2 regions of the Leptolyngbya sp. AS-A5 genome follow, and region 2 is predicted to be linked to the other one. Evidence: riboswitches for the same ligand, from Rfam matches in the RefSeq annotation. Region 2 holds a riboswitch; the other holds the start of a gene.
What was found. A riboswitch is a leader RNA that binds a small molecule or an ion and turns the genes downstream of it on or off. The one in region 2 is predicted to bind cobalamin.
Positions count from the first base shown of each region.

Region 1: another riboswitch for cobalamin. It lies ahead of cobG (precorrin-3B synthase); the one in region 2 lies ahead of NC980_RS09140 (energy-coupling factor ABC transporter permease).

Region 1 is NZ_JAMPLL010000010.1:54,222-58,435, forward strand. It holds gene NC980_RS13710 (precorrin-8X methylmutase) at 1-600, opposite strand, end outside; gene cobG (precorrin-3B synthase) at 593-1,909, opposite strand; cobalamin riboswitch at 1,941-2,084, opposite strand; gene NC980_RS13720 (hypothetical protein) at 2,735-3,040, shown strand; gene NC980_RS13725 (hypothetical protein) at 3,178-3,600, opposite strand; gene psaM (photosystem I reaction center subunit XII) at 4,162-4,214, opposite strand, start outside.
Region 2 is NZ_JAMPLL010000005.1:182,441-186,654, reverse strand. It holds gene NC980_RS09150 (SpoIID/LytB domain-containing protein) at 1-621, shown strand, start outside; gene NC980_RS09145 (energy-coupling factor ABC transporter substrate-binding protein) at 668-955, opposite strand; gene NC980_RS09140 (energy-coupling factor ABC transporter permease) at 952-1,698, opposite strand; cobalamin riboswitch at 1,716-1,857, opposite strand; gene NC980_RS09135 (hypothetical protein) at 1,996-2,961, shown strand; partial or broken gene NC980_RS09130 (class I SAM-dependent methyltransferase) at 3,262-3,714, opposite strand; gene NC980_RS09125 (hypothetical protein) at 3,944-4,214, opposite strand, start outside.

The sequences.
Region 1 (4,214 bases), on a different contig from region 2:
TACCGCTGCCGCTGCGATCGCGCTTCCACCCCGCCGCCCGTGCAGCGTGATAAACGGGACACCCCGACTATTTGCCGCAAGTTCCGCCTTTGACTCTGCGGCCCCGACAAATCCCACCGGAAACCCTAAAATCAGCGCGGGCTTTGGCGCACCTTCGTCTAATAACTCCAGCAACCGAAACAACGCTGTCGGAGCATTGCCGATCGCTATGACTGATCCACCCAATATGGGTTTCCAAAGTTCCAAAGCGGCAGCTGATCGCGTGTTGTTGATCGATCGTGCAAGTTCTGGAACCATCGAATCATTGAGCGTACAGACTACCTGATTATCTACAGGTAAGCGTTTGCGGGTCACGCCATTTGCCACCATCTGAGCATCACACAGAATCGGAGCACCGATCGCAAGCGCCGATCGCCCCACTTCCACTGCATCCGGAGAAGCCTCGATATCTTCAGCCAAATCAGTCATTCCGCAAGCATGAATTAACCGGACTGCGACATGAGCCAGATCAGCAGGTAAGCGATCGAGTCGAGCTTCTGCGCGAATAATGGCAAAGGATTTGCGGTAGATATCGTCACCGTTACGAATGTAATCAATCATGTAGCGTGTTAATTAACTCTACGATCGTCGAAAGTTCACTTGCGAGAATCGGACGATCGCTGAGGGGTCGATCGCCTGCAAACAAAGCATAAGCTTCAGAGCCTTGCACAGTTGTTCCCAGCAGAGTAAATTCTGCGGGGCTGGGTTGAGCGCATCGTTTTGGGCAACCAGTAACATGAATGTTAACAGGATGTTTTAATTGGTCGATCAAGGTTAATGCGTGGGCTTGAGTGTGAGTTTCTGAGGCTGCACAGCCTGGTTTTCCAGCACAGGCAACCACTGTAGAATCGATCAAATCGGTGGAAAGCTCAAGCGCTGCGATCGCGTCGAGCACCGTTGCTGTCTGGTCGATCGCCACGTCGGGAAGCAAAATAGACTGCCAGGGGGTGAGCCGCAATTCTCCAGAACCGTAAGTTTCCGCCAGTTGAATCAGGCCTCGAAGCTGAGCGATCGTCATCCACCCCAGTCTGAGCGCAATTCCAATATAAGCCCGTCCGGGTTGGCGCTGCGGTTGAATGCCTAAATACTGCGTTAGCTCTGTTCGTGTTCGAGCAGGGGAAATCGAAGCATCTGAATCACGCTCAAACTGAAACGGAACGCGCTCAAGATACGATTCAATCCCCCAATCTTTTAATAAATCTCGCAGACGTGGCTTTTTCTGACTTTGGGACTGCTGCACATAAGCGAGATACGTTTGCGTCAGCGCTGCGATCGCTGCCACACAATCTGACTTTTTGATTAGCACACCTGTCTCATAGAATCGCCGATTGCTCCCCAGCGTCAACTTAAACCGATCGCACGTCACCGCAGAAAGCTGAATCTCATTGTACCGATGCTGCCAAACTGATTCGGATCTCGCCCCAATCCCGATCGCTCCACCGCCATCAATTCCAATACTAAATTTAGGCGGCAGTCCGATCAATTCAGGCGTGTTCTGAAGATCAGTATCAATTGCCTGAACTAGCGATCGCACATCGATTAACTCTGCTGGATCAATTCCTGCCGTTGGGCTTGCCATGATATTTCTGAGGTGATCCAGGTGTGGATTCTGAGATGCAAGTCCGACCGATTGCAGCGTGCTAAACACTTTGGGACTCGGAATCGATCGCAGCGCGCGAAACTGAAGATTCGCGCGGTTCGTCACTTGAACCCTGGAAGTCTGCCAGCGATCGGCAATTTCGACGATCGCAACCGCTTGATCACGACTTATACAACCGCCCGGAACGCGAATCCGAATCAACGTTCCGTCTTGAGCAGCGGTGCCATAAAACAAGCCTGGACAGGGATTTGATGCAGCCAACCAACTCATGAATACGCCCCTTCTCCGTGAGTCGCAGAGAATTAAACAGACTGCTCAAGATTGGCATTCTGACTCGAACCCTTGTTCATTACAGGGTTCATCACAGTTGCGCCACAGTGCCGGAATCTGACCGGACTTTCCCAATCCTAAGCCAATGCAGCATATCACACTCAATTCACTCGCATTCCGATAGTTACCTCTTTCTTAAGAAAACTGAAAATTGACAAATTTAGAAGTTTTTACGGATTGTAATAATTGCGATCGTTGCTTTTCAATTCATAGTTGCGTTCATTTGTAAACTCTCTACTCAGCGATCCCGATTTCTAACTCTTGCTAGAGGAGTACCGCGATTCTGCTGGGGATACTTATTGCAGGGCGCGATCAAAAAGTGACGCTAAAAACAGGTTTCTTGTTTCGTCACTTCAAAAAGTCTGATTTGTAATAAGTGAGTTTGCTATGTGTTTCTCTCTGATCCCTATCCTGTTTTTGCACTTCTAGTTCGCCTTTGTACAGCTCTAAACAATTATTTCTCACGATTTAGAGCGATCCCCGAAATCTAAAATCAATATGAAACTCCATTTTCGCAATTGATTGCTAAAAGCGAGATATAGCAACGATTTTCAAGGTTTTTATAAACACACATTCCTGCGAACCTGCTTAACAATAAGAATCAGAAACACAGTAATTGTGAACCCCGGTTAATCGTTCTAATCGGTATTGAGTATAGGCAACTTACTCAATATTTCTTAATTGACTTCACTCAACAACAAACCAAAATACTTCATAAGAAGTAGTCCTGCTGTTTCACATTCGCACTCTAACCTGTCCGAGAACATGAACAATAACGATGCCTTGACCTCAATCTGTCGCCACTGTCGATTCTATTCTCCTGAAGGACGGCGCGGTGGACACTGTAATCAACTCAATGTCGCCGTTCAAAGTACCTGGAAATCTTGTTCTCTGGCAACTCCAATTTTTGAACCAGAATGGGAAGTCGCCCCCTGGCATCCTGAAGTAGCATTTGCCCGATCGCGCAGTACGACCGGCGCTGGAGGAAACTCATTTACCAGCGCCTTTCCTTGTGTCATTGAGTCTGGGGCAATGCTTTCAGAGTCGGAAGTTACGGCTTCTTCGCTCTAGGCGTTAAGCAAAGCGTTAGGCAAAATTGGGCATCGCATCCTCATATCAAGGGTGCGATTTTTTCATGCAAAAGCGTCGAAATCAAGCTGACCTCGACATTCAATCGAATTCTGTTGGGGCTTCAGAGTTGCGAATCGCTAAGGATTTTGAGCGGGAGCCGCTTGTCTGGGGGACTCTGCACCATCTAAAACAATCAAGCGCTGATTCGGGTCTGCACGATTCGTTTGCTCCTGAACGATCGCGGTTGCCTGCTGCGGATCGAAATAGCGGTTAAAGTCTGCTTTCAAGCGAGTCACTCGCGTCTCAGCGATCTGGACTTCCGCTTGAATTTCTTTGAGTTTTGTCTGCTGGCTGATGCTCTGAGGAATAAGCTGCACCAATGCCGCGATCGCGGCGCTAGAAATGACAGCATTTACACCCAGTTTCGCGATCGCTTCAGCCGCTAAAATACGATGTCTGCTGGCTGACTGCACAGGCTGCGGACGGGCACGACGTGCAGACTGTCGAGAGCGGCGAGGCTTGGGAGATTCAGGCGGCTGTGGAAGAGGAAGTGCATTCATGGGTTCGTTAGCGTGTGATAGCAGATAGCAAAAGAAAGTCACTCAGGCACAAAAAACTTTCATCCAGAAGTATTCACGCTTAGGTTTCACTTTTAACGTGAATAACGTGAATTCCTGTAACTTAACTGAGTTCGATGTTCTTGTATAAGAGACTGACCAAAATTTCTCACCGATTCAACGGGAAGAATATCAAACTTTAATTCATCAAAGGATTGACTTTCAAAATTTGATTATCAGTAGAGCTTATTCAAGATTACAAATCTGGCACCCAAAATCAAGAAGTACGAGTGAACTAAGCACAGTTACAACAAAAAAGAACTGAAAACTGAGAGAAAAGCTTTGAATTTTTTCGCAGTCTTGAATGGCGCTTTTTTGTGCTTTTCGATCGCGATATGTTCGCCTACCTGCTTGGAAAGAACCCATTTAGGCAGGAAACTCGCCTAGATAGTTTACTAGCTGAATCGAAAAATGAGCACTGAATTGACAGTTTTCTTTTAACGATTTGCCTGTTCACCATCAAGGCGAGTTTCTTGCTTTGGTCGGAACCTACTGATTCGGAACCTACTTATACAGTTCAGTGGCTAACCGAAACGCGAGGACTCCCGGAATGAGAG
Region 2 (4,214 bases):
CAGCTTGCGGCAGGAAGTCCTTATACTATTCAGGCAGCAGGCGACCAGATCAGTTTTGGCAATGGACAGTTGCCGGGAATGGTAATGATTCAGCCTGCACCGAATGGAGTGCTGTATTTGGGTGACAAGCCGTATCGAGGGCGCTTTTTGTTAGCAGCGCAGGGTGGGCGAATTTGGGTCGTGAACTATATTGATCTACGTCACTATCTCTATAGCGTGGTTGCGAGTGAAGTGTCGCCCAGTTGGAACAAAGAAGCCCTGAAAGCACAGGCGGTTGCGGCACGATCGTATGCGCTGACTTATTATTTTCGACGGGCGCAACCGCTCTATCACATGGGGTCGGACGAGTATTTTCAGGTCTATAGCGGAATATCGCGGGAATCAGAACGCACGAATCAAGCCGTGGATCAGACTGCGGGTGAATTCATTAGCTACAGGGGCGGGATTGTCGAGTCGCTGTATGCTGCCTCAGATGACATTGTTGCGGAGGCGTTTCGCGGTCGAGGAATGAGCCAGCTTGGTGCATTGGAACTCGCAGAAAACGGACATACCTATCAGCAAATTTTAGCGCGGTACTATCCGAAAACCGGAATTGCGAGGATTGAGCAAGACCACGAATGAGGGACAGTGCGATCGCTCATCTTCCGGTGATCGCACTGGAAACCGTCTACTTGTCTCGGTGCGATCGCCCTTTGTACCATCCGATCACATATCCAATCACGCCTGCCCCGATCGCAGCTTGAGTCGCAAATAGGAGGCTTTCAATTTCGGGGCTTGCAGGCTCGAATAAAGGCTTAAGCCAGGGTTGGTAGGTGGGATGACTGTTTTGAATCGCGGCTTCTGCTTGACCGTCTGAACCGCTAAACTCACCCCGGACAAACACTAACGGGAAAGCTGCGAGACTGACAACGGTGATCGCAAGTAGCCAATTTTGTCGAGCTAAAGAGCGTTTCATTGCTTAATCAGGTTTAAGGTTTCTAATTCACTGCGGTTGTAGGTTTGTAGCCAGTTCCAAACTAATACCGTTAACAGTCCTTCGCTAATGGCTAATGGAATCTGCGTGAAGGCAAAAATTCCGGCAAACTTGAGAAATGCTGCCCAAACGCCACCGGATGCGGCGGGAAATGCTAATGCCAGTTGAAAGGAAGTTGTGACATACGTAAGTAAATTCTCTAAAGCGGAAGCAAGGAAAATCGCTGCTTTTTGATGACCTGTCTTTAAAATCAGATGATAGACCGCATAAGCAATGAAAGGGCCAACGATCGCCATCGAAAACAAATTTGCTCCAAGGGTTGTGATTCCTCCGTGTGCCAGTAAAACTGCCTGAAACAGCAGCACCAATCCACCGAGTACGGTCATCACCGAAGGGCCAAACAAAATTGCGCCGAGTCCGGTTCCGGTCGGATGTGAACAGCTTCCGGTGACGGATGGAATCTTAAGTGCGGACAGAACAAACGCGAATGCTCCTGCCAGCGCTAAAAGCAACTTCAATTCTGGAGTTTGGCGGGTGATACGGGTGAGCGATCGTAACCCGAATAAAAAGAACGGCAGCGAAATTGCCCACCACAAAGCCGCCCACTGAACAGGCAGAAATCCTTCTGCAATATGCATTGCCTGGGCAGGAGCGGCAGCACCAATCACTAAATAAAAACTTAACCCCGCCATTGCAGCAAGGCTGATCCATTTTCGAGTCTTCATTCTGTACCTCGCAGAACTTTGAGAACGAAAAAGCTGGCGGGCATTCTGACTGGAGATAATTCTCTTCACAGTTGCGGGACAGCGGCAGATTTGCACTGCTCTTTCCCCGTTTCCTCGATCGACTGATCCTCAGATCGAACCAACTTTTATCCGTGCCTTACTGTATCACTCTCAATTGAGATATTCCGATTTTGATTCACGCAATTCTGTATTTCGTAGAGTTACGATTTATATCTCATGAGGTAAATGGGGGTGCGATCGGACTGGTAAGGTACAAACGCAGCGCTTAAAATCGATATGCTTCAGACCTCGACTTTAATAACACCGTTAACCACTGAATTGTCTTTTGCACCTGCTTCTGTACTGTCGGATTTCTCAACATTAGGACGAGCAAGCGGAACACTCACATTTAACAACGGACAACTAAGGAGCAATTTTAGAACCCTGACGGGAGAGACAAGCAATACGATTGCGATCGCACCGTTTACGAATGATGTTTCTAGATCACTTCAGCAGCTTCAAGGAACACTCAGCTTTGATCAAGGTACTGTGATCAGCGATCTCACAACGCCAAGTGGAGACTTAACCGGGACGATTCCATTTGCTGAAACAGTAAGCAATTTTGTAGAGAATGCGGTTAAAAGTATTTCGGGGAGTATTCCATTTTCGGATGGTCGGTTGGTGATTGATGTGCCATCTTTGGCGAATGGCACGATCGAGTTTGGTAACGGCGCATTAGTGACAAATCTAAGTACGCCGATCGGAAACTATTTCTCATCGATCGACTTAGAAGAACAAGTTAAGTTCAATGCTGGCAGTATTCCAGGGGTTGTGAATTTCGATGATGGCTTGGTGATTCTGGATTTACAGCCGCAAATTCAAGATGAAGACATTGCAATTCCGATTAATGCCATCAGTGGAACTGTAGCGTTCAACAATGGACAAGCAACTTTGAACATTCCGACCCCATTTGGGACGTTAGCGACAAACTTTGATCTATCAGCGCTTGTAACTGAAGCAGTGACAGATGCCTTGAATGGTTCTGGAACGGTGACGTTTAACAACGGTATTGCGACGATCGACACAACAGGAGGTTTAGGCATCGTGAGAACTACACTAAACCTCCCGCAACTCGCTCAAGATTTCGGCTCAAGTTTGGCAAACACACAAGGCACGATCAGCTTTGATCAGGGCATTGTGACTAGCAATCTCACGACACCGAACATTGTAGGTGCGATCGATTTATCCGCCTTGTTGGGTTGAGGTGCGTTTTGCAGTCATGTTTAAGGTTTCGGTTGAATTGCCGCTTAACACTTCAGCCGTTCCTTGCAAAGTATCTTGCACCACTTGAGCATTCACCCGGACTCGGACATCTTGCCCATTGAGCTTTTGCCGATGCTCAAAAGACAAGCGATCGCCCGCTAATTTAATGTTCGGTAGGCTGATCGTTGTGCCTGCAACTTGCGCCATTGCGCTTGCATTCTGAAACGATTGTTTCATTTGCAGGGTGTAAGGAATCGATTGTCCCGATTGGGTCGAAAGTGTTCCTGTCCAGGTGCCTTCGACTTGGGCGGGAATAATCCACAGATAGGCAGTGCGATCGTCGATGGTGGTTCGCTGGTCGGGTTGCCAATCTCCCATTGAGAAGGCATGAGAAACAACGCGGCTTCCGGGTTTGAGTTCGCTCAGGAGCTTCGGACGCAGTTCAAGATTAATTCGAGGGAGCAGATACAGCGTTACAACCGTTGCATCGCGGAAATTTGCCCGAAATAGATCTTGCTGAAGGAATTGAACGCGATCGCTGACTCCCGCTTGTCGGGCATTTTCATTACTCTTATTGACCAATCCCGGATTAATTTCGATTCCGACTCCTCGCTTTGCGCCGAACTTTTGCGCCGCAGTAATCACTAATCTGCCATCGCCTGAACCCAAATCGTAAACAATATCGTCGCGTCCCACCTTTGCCAGTTTTAACATTCCCATCACCACATTTTCAGGTGTGGGAACATAAGGAACCGCAGGAGTCGCCAACCCCGAACTGGGTTGATCAGCCGCGTGAGTTTTCGGAATGTCGGCGGCAACGATCGACATCGCAACCAGGACTCCAAGAAATTTAAGCGATCGACGCACAGCTACCTCCTCGAAAAAACTGTTGCAGATTTAGCGCGATCGTCTGGTTCAGAGCATCTACCCGAATATAGAAAAACGAGCAGGACTGGGGTTGTCCTACTCGTTTGAACCTAATTTAGGAGTCGACCGCTACCTCTATTAGTGTCTCTGGCTCTGGTGTTGGCTCATTCAGTGAGATCGTAAACGTCTTCGAGGTGGTGTCACTACCGCCGTTTGCCGTGCCGCCATTGTCCTTCAGCGTGACCGTCACCGTTGCGGTTCCTGCCTTTCCTGCCGGAGTGTAGCTGAGCGCTCCAGTTTCCGGGTCGATCGTCGGCTGTCCATTCGTCGTAAACAATCCAGCGTTATCGACTGTAACCTCATAAGTCAAGGTTTCGTTCGACTCA